DNA from 3 places in the Streptomyces sp. NPDC051738 genome. Region 1 is predicted to be linked to each of the others. Evidence: riboswitches for the same ligand, from Rfam matches in the RefSeq annotation. Region 1 holds a riboswitch; each other region holds the start of a gene.
The links. Region 1 has a riboswitch for thiamine pyrophosphate ahead of ACIA8X_RS21075 (thiamine ABC transporter substrate binding subunit). Riboswitches for the same ligand answer to the same signal wherever they lie in the genome.
Positions count from the first base shown of each region.

Region 2: another riboswitch for thiamine pyrophosphate. It lies ahead of thiC (phosphomethylpyrimidine synthase ThiC); the one in region 1 lies ahead of ACIA8X_RS21075 (thiamine ABC transporter substrate binding subunit).
Region 3: another riboswitch for thiamine pyrophosphate. It lies ahead of thiO (glycine oxidase ThiO); the one in region 1 lies ahead of ACIA8X_RS21075 (thiamine ABC transporter substrate binding subunit).

Region 1 is NZ_JBITCM010000008.1:270,670-274,925, forward strand. It holds gene ACIA8X_RS21065 (pentapeptide repeat-containing protein) at 1-663, shown strand, start outside; gene rlmN (23S rRNA (adenine(2503)-C(2))-methyltransferase RlmN) at 875-1,981, shown strand; TPP riboswitch at 2,013-2,121, shown strand; gene ACIA8X_RS21075 (thiamine ABC transporter substrate binding subunit) at 2,202-3,284, shown strand; gene ACIA8X_RS21080 (ABC transporter permease) at 3,260-4,256, shown strand, end outside.
Region 2 is NZ_JBITCM010000001.1:868,371-872,626, forward strand. It holds gene ACIA8X_RS03905 (YibE/F family protein) at 1-1,411, opposite strand, end outside; TPP riboswitch at 1,732-1,921, shown strand; gene thiC (phosphomethylpyrimidine synthase ThiC) at 1,914-3,716, shown strand; gene ACIA8X_RS03915 (hypothetical protein) at 3,912-4,256, opposite strand, start outside.
Region 3 is NZ_JBITCM010000007.1:51,828-56,083, reverse strand. It holds gene ACIA8X_RS17945 (Rv2175c family DNA-binding protein) at 1-13, opposite strand, end outside; gene ACIA8X_RS17940 (NAD(P)/FAD-dependent oxidoreductase) at 164-1,381, opposite strand; gene ACIA8X_RS17935 (hypothetical protein) at 1,414-1,812, opposite strand; TPP riboswitch at 1,865-1,976, shown strand; gene thiO (glycine oxidase ThiO) at 1,974-3,140, shown strand; gene thiS (sulfur carrier protein ThiS) at 3,137-3,349, shown strand; gene ACIA8X_RS17920 (thiazole synthase) at 3,353-4,147, shown strand.

The DNA of each region.
Region 1 (4,256 bases):
ACGGCCCTCACTCGAGCGGAATCGCGCACCCACGTCGACCCTCGAGAAGTCCTCGACCTGCATGACCTCCATCTCGCCGGCGCAACACTCAACCAAGCAGACCTCACGGAGGCCAACCTGTCCGGGGCGACGCTCGCAGGGGCCAACCTTGTCGGGGCGACGCTTGCAAGGGCCAACCTGCGCGAGGCGGATCTCGTCAGGGCGTACCTGCCCGAGGCAACGCTCACCCGGGCAGACCTGCACAGAGCGAAGCTCAGTGGAGCCGACCTCTTTGGGGCAAAGCTCAACGAAGTCGACCTGTCCGACGCGTCGATCAATGAGGTCAACGCGGCCGACGCGAACCTGAGCGGGGCCAATCTGTCCGGGGCGATGCTTGAAGGTGCCAACCTATCTGACGCCAACCTGTCCGGGGCGGAACTCACCTGGGCAAAGCTGCATAGGGCCATGCTCAGCGGGGCCAACTTGTCTGACGCGAACCTGATCGAAGCCGACCTGTCCGAGGCGATGCTCAGCCGGGCGGACCTGTCGGGAGCAACGCTCACTCGGGCAGACCTGCGCGGGGCCGACCTATCGCACGTTCGAGTTCTCACTGAGCGACTGATTGAAGCGCAAACTGATGAGGAGACGATCCTCCCTCCCGAGCAACAGCCAGCCGGACCATGAGGCGCTCTCCGAAAATGATCGCTCTGGGCGGCCGCCCAGGGGGAAGCACGAGCGTGTTGACCTGTGATGACCTTCAAAGAAGCCCAAGACAGCCGGGCCGTCTGTGGGCCGTCCGAGGGCGATCAGCGACGACCAACAACGACCGTCAACGACCACCCCCGAAGTCGACGGCCGCAGGTCACCCGATTCGATCTGCGACACTGGTACGGCCATGCCTAAGCCCGGAGAACTCACATTCGTCGCCCCCCGCGGAGCCAAGAAGCCGCCGCGGCACCTTGCCGATCTCACGCCTGGTGAGCGTAAGGACGTCGTCGCCGCGATCGGCGAGAAGCCGTTTCGTGCCAAGCAGCTCTCGCAGCACTACTTCGCGCGGTATACGCACGACCCGGAGCAGTGGACCGACATCCCTGCCGGGTCGCGTGCCAAGCTGCGGGAGGAGCTCTTCCCGGAGCTCATGACCGTCGTACGGCATCTGTCGACCGACCAGGGCGACACGCGCAAGACGCTGTGGCGGCTGTTCGACGGGACGCTCGTCGAGTCGGTGCTGATGCGGTATCCGGACCGGGTGACCATGTGCATCAGCTCGCAGGCGGGGTGCGGGATGAACTGCCCGTTCTGTGCGACCGGGCAGGCGGGGCTCGACCGGAATCTGTCGACCGCCGAGATCGTCCACCAGATCGTGGACGGGATGCGGGCGCTGAGGGATGGGGACGTGCCCGGTGGGCCCGCTCGGCTGTCCAACATCGTCTTCATGGGCATGGGTGAGCCGCTCGCCAACTACAACCGGGTCGTGGGCTCCATTCGGCGGCTCACCGATCCGGAGCCGGACGGGCTCGGGCTGTCCCAGCGCGGGATCACCGTCTCGACCGTCGGCCTCGTCCCGGCCATCCACCGGTTCGCCGACGAGGGCTTCAAGTGCCGGCTCGCCATCTCTCTGCACGCCCCCGACGACGAGCTGCGTGACACCCTCGTGCCCGTCAACACGCGGTGGAAGGTGCGGGAAGTCCTCGAGGCCGGATTCGAGTACGTCGAGAAGTCGGGCCGTCGGCTGTCCATCGAGTACGCGCTCATCCGGGACATCAACGACCAGGCCTGGCGTGGTGACCGGCTCGGGCGGCTGCTCAAGGGCAAGCCCGTGCACGTCAATCTCATTCCGCTGAACCCGACTCCCGGGTCGAAGTGGACCGCCTCCCGGCCCGAGGACGAGAAAGCGTTCGTCGAGGCCATCGCCGCGCACGGTGTGCCGGTGACGATCCGGGACACCCGTGGTCAGGAGATCGACGGGGCCTGCGGTCAGCTCGCGGCCACCGAGCGGTAATCTGGGCGCGTACACCCGTACGTACATCTGCATATTCCGACAGGGGAGCGCCACAGCGCTGAGAGTGCGGCAATCAGGCCCGCAGACCCTCTGAACCTCGCCCAGGTCATTCTGGGTAGGAAGTTCGGTCATCACTCAAGCTGTTGCGCCCTGCCCAGGAGCCGAAAGGGACTCCTGGGCGGGGCCGCGTCTCTTCCTGGTCAACCCCAGGAGGAATTCAGTGAGCACCACCAAGAAGTGGGCGGCCGTGGCCGCCGGGCTCGGCCTTGTCACGCTGTCCGCGTGTGGATCGTCGTCCGGCGACGAGGGCTCCGCCGGCGGGTCCAAGACCGTGACGCTCGTCAGTCACGACTCGTTCGCCGTCTCGAAGAACGTCCTCGCCGCGTTCGAGAAGCAGTCCGGCTACCAGGTCAAGGTCCTGGAGGACGGCGACGCCGGGCAGGCCGTCAACAAGGCCATCCTCACCAAGGACAACCCGCAGGGCGATGTCTTCTTCGGCGTCGACAACACCCTGCTCTCGCGGGCGCTCGACAACGGACTGTTCCAGTCGTACGAGCCCAAGGGCTCCGACCTGATCCTGCCCGAGTACCGGGTCGACCAGGACAAGCACCGGGTCACTCCCGTCGACACCGGCGACATCTGCGTCAACTACGACAAGGCGTACTTCAGCGAGCACAAGCTGACCCCGCCCAACTCGTTCGACGATCTGATCAAGCCTGCCTACAAGGACCTCCTCGTCACCGAGAACGCCTCCACCTCCTCGCCCGGGCTCGGCTTCCTGCTCGGCACCGCCGCCCAGTACGGCGACGACGGATGGCAGGACTACTGGAAGAAGCTGAAGGCCAACGGCGTCAAGGTCGTCGACGGCTGGGAGCAGGCCTACAACGAGGAGTTCTCCGGCTCGGCCGGCGGTAAGAAGGCCAAGGCCGACCGGCCGCTCGTCGTGTCGTACGCCTCCTCGCCGCCCGCCGAGGTGATCTACGCCGATCCGAAGCCGACCACCGCGCCGACGGGTGTCGCGACCGGTACGTGCTTCCGGCAGGTCGAGTACGCCGGGCTGCTCGCCGACGCCGAGAACACCGAGGGCGGCAAGGCGCTCCTCGACTTCCTGCTCACCAAGACGTTCCAGGACGACATGCCGCTCAACATGTTCGTCTACCCGGTGCGCGAGGATGCGCAGGTGCCCGAGGAGTTCGTGAAGTACGGTCCGCAGGCCAAGGACCCCGAGACCATGGACCCGGCGAAGATCGCCGCCAACCGTGACGACTGGGTCAAGTCGTGGACCTCGCTCGTACTGAAGTAGCCCCGAGCGAGGGCCGTCGGAAGGCTTTCAAGGGCGGAGCGGCGCGGCTCGGCCTCGTCGCCGTGCCCGTCGCGTTCTTCGCGGTCTTCTTCGCCTACCCCGTCGCCGCGATCGTCGCGCGCGGTCTGAAGGTCGACGGGGTATGGCAGTTCGGGCGTATCGCGGACGTGCTGGGGCAGTCCGACATCCGGCACGTCCTGTGGTTCACCACCTGGCAGGCGCTCGCCTCCACCGCGCTGACCCTGCTGATCGCGCTGCCGGGCGCCTATGTCTTCGCCCGCTTCGATTTCCCCGGCAAGCAGATCCTGCGGGCCGTGGTGACCGTCCCGTTCGTGCTGCCGACCGTCGTCGTCGGTACGGCGTTCCTCGCGCTCGTCGGCCGGGGCGGACTCCTCGACGAGCTGTGGGGCGTACGCCTCGACACCACCGTGTGGGCCATCCTGCTCGCGCACGTCTTCTTCAACTACGCCGTCGTCGTGCGGACGGTCGGTGGGCTGTGGTCCCAGCTCGACCCGCGGCAGGAGGAGGCCGCGCGGATGCTGGGGGCGTCGCCGCTGAAGGCCTGGCGGCAGGTCACCCTCCCTGCCCTCGCGCCTGCCGTGGCCGCCGCCGCGCTCATGGTCTTCCTGTTCACCTTCACCTCCTTCGGTGTGGTGCAGATCCTCGGCGGCCCGACCTTCTCGACCCTCGAAGTGGAGATCTACCGGCAGACGTCCGAGATCTTCGACCTGTCCACGGCCGCCGTCCTGACGATCATCCAGTTCCTGGCGGTGGCCGGCATCCTCGCCGTGCACGCCTGGACGGTACGGCGCCGGGAGAGCGCCCTGCGCCTGGTGGACGCGTCGGTGACCGCGAGGCGGCCGCGCGGTGCGGGTCAGTGGGCGCTGCTGGCCGGTGTCCTGGCCGTCATCGTCGTACTCCTGCTGCTGCCGCTGGCCGTGCTGGTGCAGCGGTCGCTCGACGCCCCCGACT
Region 2 (4,256 bases), on a different contig from region 1:
CGATCTCCTCCGCCACCAGCTCACTGTTGGCGACCGTGCCGACGCCGCTCTGCGCGATCGAGAAGAGCAGCAGCAGCGGCAGCGCGGCGCCCGCGTAGGCGAGGACGAGTGTGTTGACGACGGACGCGATGTGGTCGCGGCCGATGCGGATGCCTGCGCGGTACAGCCCGCGCCAGCCCATCGTCGGGTTGGCCTCGTGCAGTTCCCAGACGGCGGACGTCTGCGTGACCGTCACGTCGTCGAGGACACCGAGGGAACCGATGATGACGCCGGCGAGGAGCAGACCGCTCATGTCGATCGACGGGTACAGCCCGTGGATCAGGCCGGTGTTGTCGTCCGTGTTGCCGGTGAGCGCGGCCCAGTCGATGAAACCCGAGCCCAGGAAGCCGATCAGCAGCAGCGAGAGCAGTGTGCCGAACACCGCCACGGACGTACGTGCCGACAGGCCGTGGCACATGTAGAGGGCGATCAGCATGATGGCGCTCGCCCCGACCACCGCCACGACCAGCGGGTTCGAGCCCTGCAGGATCGCCGGCAGGATGAAGGAGGTCAGCACCAGGAAGCTGACGGCCAGCGCGATCAGCGCCATGACACCGCGCATCCGGCCCACCACCACGACGGCGAGCGCGAAGATGCCGGCGAGCACCGTCATCGGCACCCGGCGGTTCACATCGGTGACCGAGTACTGCAGGTCCTTCGGCGCCGAGGGCTCATAGGCGACGACGACCTCCTGGCCCTCGTGCAACTGCCGTGACTGGTCGGGTTGCACGATCTCCGTGAACGTACGGCCCTTGTCCTGGCCCGTGTCGACGCGGATCGTCGCCTTCTTGCAGGTGCCGTTCTCCTGCTGCACGGCGGAGGAACCCTCGGCGGTGGAGGTGTCGCCGGTCGGGGGCACCCCCGAGGCACCCGCGGCCTTGCAGCTCACTTCGATCACCTTGGTGACCGTGGCCTGCTGAGTCTGCCGGTCGAAGCCGACGCCCGTGCGCTCGTGCGGCGGGGCACCGCCCGGCCACAGCACCGCGAGGCCCACCACCACCGCCGCGGCGAAGGGGATCAGGATCGCCGCGATGACCTTGCGCAGGTGTCGGGAGACAGGCGCCGCAGGACCGTGGGCGTGACTGTGCGAGTGCCCGAACCCACCACCGTCATCGCCGCCCCGCGAGCCGCCGGATCCGGTTCCGTGCCCGTGACCGCCGCCGGAATCGCGCCCGGGCCCATGACCGCCACCGCCACCGGAGTCGTGCCCGTGCCCATACCCGTCACCCGGGCCGGGCCCCTGCCGCGGCGGTCCACCGGACCCGGGACCGCGCTCGTACGGTCCACCGGACCCCGGACGGTGCCCATGCGGTCCACCGGCCCCTGGTCCGCGCCCGTGACCGCCGCCGGACTCGCCCCCGAGCGCCTGCATCCCGCCGGTCCCGGGGCCGTGCTCGTGCCAGCCGTCGGATTGAGCCGCGTGATCGTCGTGACCCTCGCCTCCGGATTCGCCTCCAGATCCGCCTCCGGGCCCACGGCCATACCCGCCGTCGTATCTCGCCCCGGGAACCCCCGAACCCCGGCCGTCGCTACGGCCGTTGCCCCGTGCGGAGCCGTTTCCGGCGCCGGATCCGTGGGGCCGCTCGGGCGGTGGGTAGGGCGGTTCATGCGTCGTGGTCACCGCCCGATCATCGCAAGAACGACCGGGGCCCTCTGTTCACCGCGCCCGAATTGACGCTAGCGTGGTGCCACCTTTGTACACGCGGGAGCTCGGAGCACCGGGCTGAGAGGGCGCTGACCTCCGTCCCAGCGATGTTTCACATGAAACATCACTCATCGCGAGTGATGTTTCACACGAAACGTCGGCAGACGGAAGCCGCTGCGTCGACCGCCGAACCTGTTACCGGGTAATGCCGGCGTAGGGAGTAGGTCTCATGACCATCAAGGACGCGCGCACGCCTGCCTCCACCCAGGACGAACAGTCCATTCAGGGCGAAAACCCCACGGAGGCCGGGAAGTCCATCGGCTGGCACAAGGCGTACGTCGAGGGCTCACGCCCCGACCTGCGGGTGCCGGTCCGACAGGTGCACCTCACCAACGGGCAGTCGGTCACGCTGTACGACACATCGGGCCCGTACACCGATCCAGTCGCCGAGACCGACGTCCGCAGGGGACTGACCCCGCTGCGGGAGAACTGGATCATCGGCCGCGGCGACACCGAGGAGTACGCGGGCCGTCCCGTCCGTCCCGAGGACGACGGCATCAAGCACACCTCGCCGCGCGGCGGTCTGCGCAACCTCGACGCGGTCTTCCCAGGCCGGCCGCGCCAGCCTCGTCGCAGCCGTGACGGCCAAGCGGTCACGCAGCTCGCCTATGCGCGCCGCGGCGAGATCACGCCCGAGATGGAGTTCGTGGCCATCCGGGAGAACGTTTCTCCCGAGGTGGTCCGCGAGGAGATCGCCGCGGGCCGGGCGGTCCTGCCCGCCAACGTCAACCACCCGGAGATCGAGCCGATGATCATCGGCAAGCGGTTCCTGGTGAAGGTCAACGCCAACATCGGCAACTCCGCGGTCACCTCCTCCATCGAGGAGGAGGTCGAGAAGATGACCTGGGCGACCCGCTGGGGCGCCGACACGGTCATGGACCTGTCGACCGGCCGCAACATCCACACCACCCGTGAGTGGGTGCTGCGCAACTCCCCCGTGCCCATCGGTACGGTGCCGCTCTACCAGGCGCTGGAGAAGGTCGACGGCCGCGCCGAGGAGCTGACCTGGGAGATCTACAAGGACACGGTCATCGAACAGGCCGAGCAGGGCGTGGACTACATGACGGTCCACGCGGGTGTGCGCCTGCCGTATGTGCCGCTCACCGCCAACCGCAAGACCGGCATCGTCTCGCGCGGCGGTTCGATCATGGCGGCCTGGTGCCTGGCGCACCACAAGGAGTCGTTCCTCTACGAGAACTTCGAGGAGCTCTGCGAGATCCTCGCCGCCTACGACGTGACGTACTCCCTCGGCGACGGCCTGCGGCCCGGCTCGATCGCGGATGCCAACGACGATGCGCAGTTCGCGGAGTTGAGGACGCTCGGGGAACTCAACACGATCGCCAAGCGTTTCAACGTACAGACCATGATCGAGGGCCCGGGACACGTCCCGATGCACAAGATCAAGGAGAACATCGACCTTCAGCAGGAGATCTGCGATGAAGCTCCGTTCTATACGCTCGGCCCGCTGACCACGGACGTCGCTCCGGCGTACGACCACATCACCTCCGGCATCGGTGCCGCGATGATCGCCTGGTGGGGCACGGCCATGCTCTGCTACGTCACGCCCAAGGAGCACCTGGGCCTGCCCAACCGTGACGACGTCAAGACCGGCGTCATCACCTACAAGATCGCCGCCCACGCAGCCGATCTCGCCAAGGGACACCCCGGTGCGCAGGAGTGGGACGACGCGCTGTCCGACGCCCGCTTCGAGTTCCGGTGGGAGGACCAGTTCAACCTGGCTCTCGACCCGGACACGGCACGGGAGTTCCACGACGAGACCCTGCCGGCCGAGCCCGCCAAGACGGCCCACTTCTGCTCCATGTGCGGGCCGAAGTTCTGCTCGATGAAGATCTCCCAGGACATCCGCCGCCAACACGGCGGTTCCCAGGGGGAGATCGAGGAGGGCATGGCTCAGAAGTCGAAGGAGTTCGCGGCGGCGGGCAACCGGGTGTACCTGCCGATCGCGGACTGACGCCGACGTCCTGACCCAGGGCGCCATGCCCCGGTGTCCGGTGCGCGTGGCCGGGTGTCCGGCGCGTGGCCGGGTGTCCGGCGTGCTGCCCGGCTGTTCGGCTTGCGCCTCCCCGAGGAGGTCTCCTCGGGGCTCCGTCGAGGAGGAGGGTCCCCTGGCGGGGGCTCTCCTACGGCGGGGGCGCAAGCCGAGGGGCTACTCCGGCTGGTGTTCCGGCCCTCCGAAGTCCGGGCTGCTGTAGTCCGGGCTGGAGAAACTCGGGCGCGGGCCCGTGGAGGAGCCGTCGCCGGGGCTGCTGAAACCCGGGCGGTCGTAGCCGAGGTTCGGGATACGGCCGGCGGGTGTCGACGGTGGCAAGCGGTGCAGGGCCGATGCCGTGCCGGGGTCGGCGAGTGCCTCTCGCAGGAAAGGCAGGATGCCGCGCTCCAGCAGGGCCTCGCGCCAGGCTTCCCTGGCCCGGGTGACCTCCTCGCTCAGTTCGCCGTGCGGTCCGCTGACGAACGCGGGCCGGTTGCGCAGGGCGGTGAGCAGGAGGCCGAC
Region 3 (4,256 bases), on a different contig from region 1:
CAATCTCGGTCACGGTTACAAGCCTGCCATCTGCCACTGACAGTCGGAAGTCAGGACGGTCCACCGGGGAGGACCTGTTGGAGTGACACGCCGGGTCACCGCCCGTACGACACCGCCCGCGCGACACCGCCCGTACGGCACGCCCCCCCACACGCCACCGCCGCTACGCCACCGCCGCCTTCATCGGCCGCGCCGGATCCGCCAGCAGCTCCGGGTCCATCGGCGTGCCCGCCTCGATCAGTCGCCGCCCCTGCGCCAGGTCCCTCGGCCGGCCCACCGCCAGCAGGGCGACCAGTCTGTCGCCCTTCAGCCAGCAGACCGTCCACGCCGGGCCCGACGGGTCGCCGCGCCACAGGGTCGTGTCGGCTGCGGCATGGTGCCCGGCGTACTGGACGAAGCGGCCGAACTGCTCGGACCAGAAGTACGGGACCGGGTCGTAGACCGCGGCGGTCTCGCCGAGGATGTTCGCGGCGACCGTGCGCGGGCCCTGGAGGGCGTTGTCCCAGTGGTGGACCAGCAGGCGCTCGCCATACCTTCCCGAAGGAAAGGAGGCGCAGTCGCCGACCGCGTAGATGTCCGGTACGGAGGTGCGCAGGTGGTCGTCGGCCACGACGTCGCCGTGCGCGCCGAGCTCGATGCCCGAGCCGGCCAGCCAGGCCGTGGCGGGCCGGGCTCCGATGCCGACCACGACGGCGTCCGCCGACAGGAGCGAGCCGTCGTCGAGGATCACCATGCCGGGCTCGACGCGCTCCACGCGCGCGTGCGTGCGCAGCGCGGTCCCGCTGTCCGCGTACCAGGAGGTCATCGGCGCGGCCACCTCCGCGGGCAGCGCACCCGCGAGCGGCCGGTCGGCGGCCTCCACGACCGTCACAGCGCAGCCCGCCTCGCGCGCGGCCGTGGCGAACTCCGCGCCGATCCAGCCCGCACCGACGACCACGATCGCGTGCTGCCGGGCGAGCACCGGCCGCAGCCGCTCGGCGTCGTCCAGGGTGCGCAGCAGATGCACGCCGGGCACGCCCTCCGCGCCCGGCAGCCGGATCGGTTCGGCGCCGGTGGCGAGCACGAGGACGTCGTACGGGACCGGCCCGCCCTCGGTGTCCAGTTCATGGTCGGCCGGGCGCACGCCCAGCACCTCGCGCCCCAGCCGGAGCTCGATCCCGAGTGCCTCGAAGTCGACGTCGAAGGCGGAGCCCTCGGCCTTGCCGAGCAGCACTGCTTTGGACAGGGGCGGCCGGTCGTACGGCTGGTGGGGTTCGGCGCCGATCAGCGTGACCGGGCCCGTGAAGCCCTGTTCCCGAAGGGCGACCGCCGTCTGGACACCGGCCATACCGGCGCCCGCGACGACCACCCTGCGCTGCGACTGCGTCGTCTGCTCGCTCACCTGATCACCATAGACAACTGACAATTCGTCAGTCAGGAGTCGTGCGCCGTGACCTGCTCCACAGCCCTGTCCGGCATCCGCTCCACAACCTCGTCCGGGACCTGCTCCACCACACTGGTGCCGCTGCCCGGCTGCGACTCCCACTCCCAGTTCTCCTCCAGCCGCACCCGCCCGTCGGCCAGCTCGACCACGGTCGACACACAGTGCCCCGACGACGTGGTCCCGTCCCGCTTCAGCTGGACGTACCGGAAGTCCAGCCGGTCGCCTTCCCTGATGCCCACGAGATGCCCGCGTACGACGTCTCCGCCCGCGTACTCGGCCCAGATCTCGCCGTCCTTCTCGCGGTAGGTGAACCGGGTGCGGGTACCCACCTGACCTGGGGCTTGGTCCGCTACGGGGGCGAGGACGAGACCGTCGAGCGAGCGGGCCATGGGGCGAGGCTCCCTTACTGAGGCATACGGCGGCGGGCTAGGGTGGCCAACGTAAAGCACTCGCGGGAGCCCGGACGCACCGGGCTGAGAGGGAGGCTGGCGGCCTCCGACCGTACGAACCTGATCCGGGTCATGCCGGCGAAGGGAGGGGCTGGACGCCCATGTCGCGTATGCGAACGTCAGACGTCCTTGTCATCGGGGGCGGAATCATCGGCCTGGTCACGGCGTGGCGGGCCGCACAGCGCGGGTTCACGACGACCGTCGTGGACCCCGAGCCGGGCGGCGGCGCCGCCCAGGTGGCCGCCGGAATGCTGGCCGCCGTCACAGAACTGCACTACGGCGAGCAGACCCTGCTGGGCCTGAACCTCGCCTCGGCCCGCCGCTACCCGGACTTCGCGGCCGAACTCACCGACCTCACGGGCCACGACCTCGGCTACCGCCGCTGCGGCACGCTCGCCGTCGCGCTGGACTCCGACGACCGCGCCCATCTGCGGGAACTGCACACCTTGCAGCGCCAGTCAGGCCTGGAGTCCGAGTGGCTGTCGGGGCGTGACTGCCGGCGCCTGGAGCCGATGCTCGCGCCGGGCGTGCGCGGGGGGCTCAGGGTGGACGGCGACCACCAGATCGACCCGCGGCGGCTGGCCGCGGCACTGGTGGTCGCGTGCGAGCGGGCCGGCGTGGTCTTCCACCGGGCCTGGGCCGAGCGCCTCGACGTCGTACGGGAGCGGGCCGCGGGTGTCACCGCATCCGACGGCACCGCGCTGGGCGCGGGCCAGGTGGTCCTCGCGGCCGGCAGCCTGAGCGGGCGGCTCTCCGGGGTCCCGGACGCCGTACTGCCTCCCGTACGCCCGGTGAAGGGCCAGGTGCTGCGGCTGACCGTGCCGAAGCGGTACGCGCCGTTCCTGAGCCGGACCGTGCGGGCCGTGGTGCGCGGCAGCCAGGTGTATCTGGTGCCGCGCGAGAGCGGGGAGCTGGTCGTGGGGGCGACGAGCGAGGAGCTGGGCTGGGACACGACGGTGACCGCGGGCGGGGTGTACGAGCTGCTGCGCGACGCCCATGAGTTGGTGCCGGGCATCACGGAACTGCCGCTCACCGAGACGCGGGCCGGTCTGCGCCCCGGCTCTCCCGACAACGCGCCGCTGCTCGGCCCGACCGAGCTGGACGGGCTGTTGCTGGCCACCGGGCACTACCGCAACGGCGTGCTGCTGACGCCGGTCACCGGGGACGCCATGGCGCACGTCCTGGCCACCGGTGAACTCCCGGACGAGGCCCGTCCGTTCACGCCAAGGCGGTTCGGCGCCGCGGCCCTCACGGAGCAGCTCGCATGAACTCCCCGGTCACCATCTCGGTCAATGGCGAGCGTCGGCAGATCGAGCCGGGCACGGCTCTCGACACGCTCGTGAAGTCCCTCAGCGCGGCGCCCTCCGGAGTGGCCGCCGCCCTCAACGAAACCGTCGTCCCGCGCGCGCAGTGGGCGTCGACGTCCCTCTCCGAAGGGGATCGCGTCGAGGTCCTCACCGCCGTCCAAGGAGGCTGAACCATGGCCGACGATCCCTTTGTCATCGGCGGTACGTCCTTCACGTCCCGTCTGATCATGGGCACGGGCGGAGCGCCCAGCCTGGAGGTTCTGGAACGGGCGCTGGTGACGTCCGGGACGGAGCTGACGACGGTCGCGATGCGGCGCGTGAACCCGTCGGTGCACGGGTCCGTACTGTCCGTGCTGGAGAAGCTCGGGATCCAGGTGCTGCCGAACACGGCCGGGTGCTTCACGGCGGGCGAGGCCGTGCTGACGGCCCGCCTCGCGCGCGAGGCGCTCGGTACGGATCTGATCAAGCTGGAGGTCATCGCCGACGAGCGGACCCTGCTGCCGGACCCGATCGAACTGCTGGACGCGGCGGAGACGCTGGTGGACGACGGGTTCACCGTGCTGCCGTACACGAACGACGACCCGGTGCTGGCGCGGAAGCTGGAGGACGTCGGCTGTGCGGCGATCATGCCGCTGGGGTCGCCGATCGGCTCGGGACTCGGCATCCGCAACCCCCACAACTTCCAGCTGATCGTGGAGCACGCGCGCGTGCCGGTGATCCTGGACGCGGGGGCCGGTACGGCGTCGGACGCGGCGCTCGCGATGGAGCTGGGCTGCGCGGGTGTGATGCTCGCCTCGGCCGTGACGCGGGCGCAGGAGCCGGTGCTGATGGCCGACGCGATGCGGCACGCGGTGGAGGCGGGGCGGTTGGCGTACCGGGCGGGGCGGATTCCTCGGCGGCATTTCGCGGAGGCGTCGTCTCCCGCGGAGGGCCTGGCGAGGCTGGACCCCGAGCGACCCGCATTTTGAACGCACGTTCGATGAAGGTCGTCGAGCTGTGAGGCGTCCGTCACAGGTCAGCTTCAGTCCCGCCCCGATCCCGGCCGCAGCGGCGGGTGTGTCAGTGACGGCTCGTACA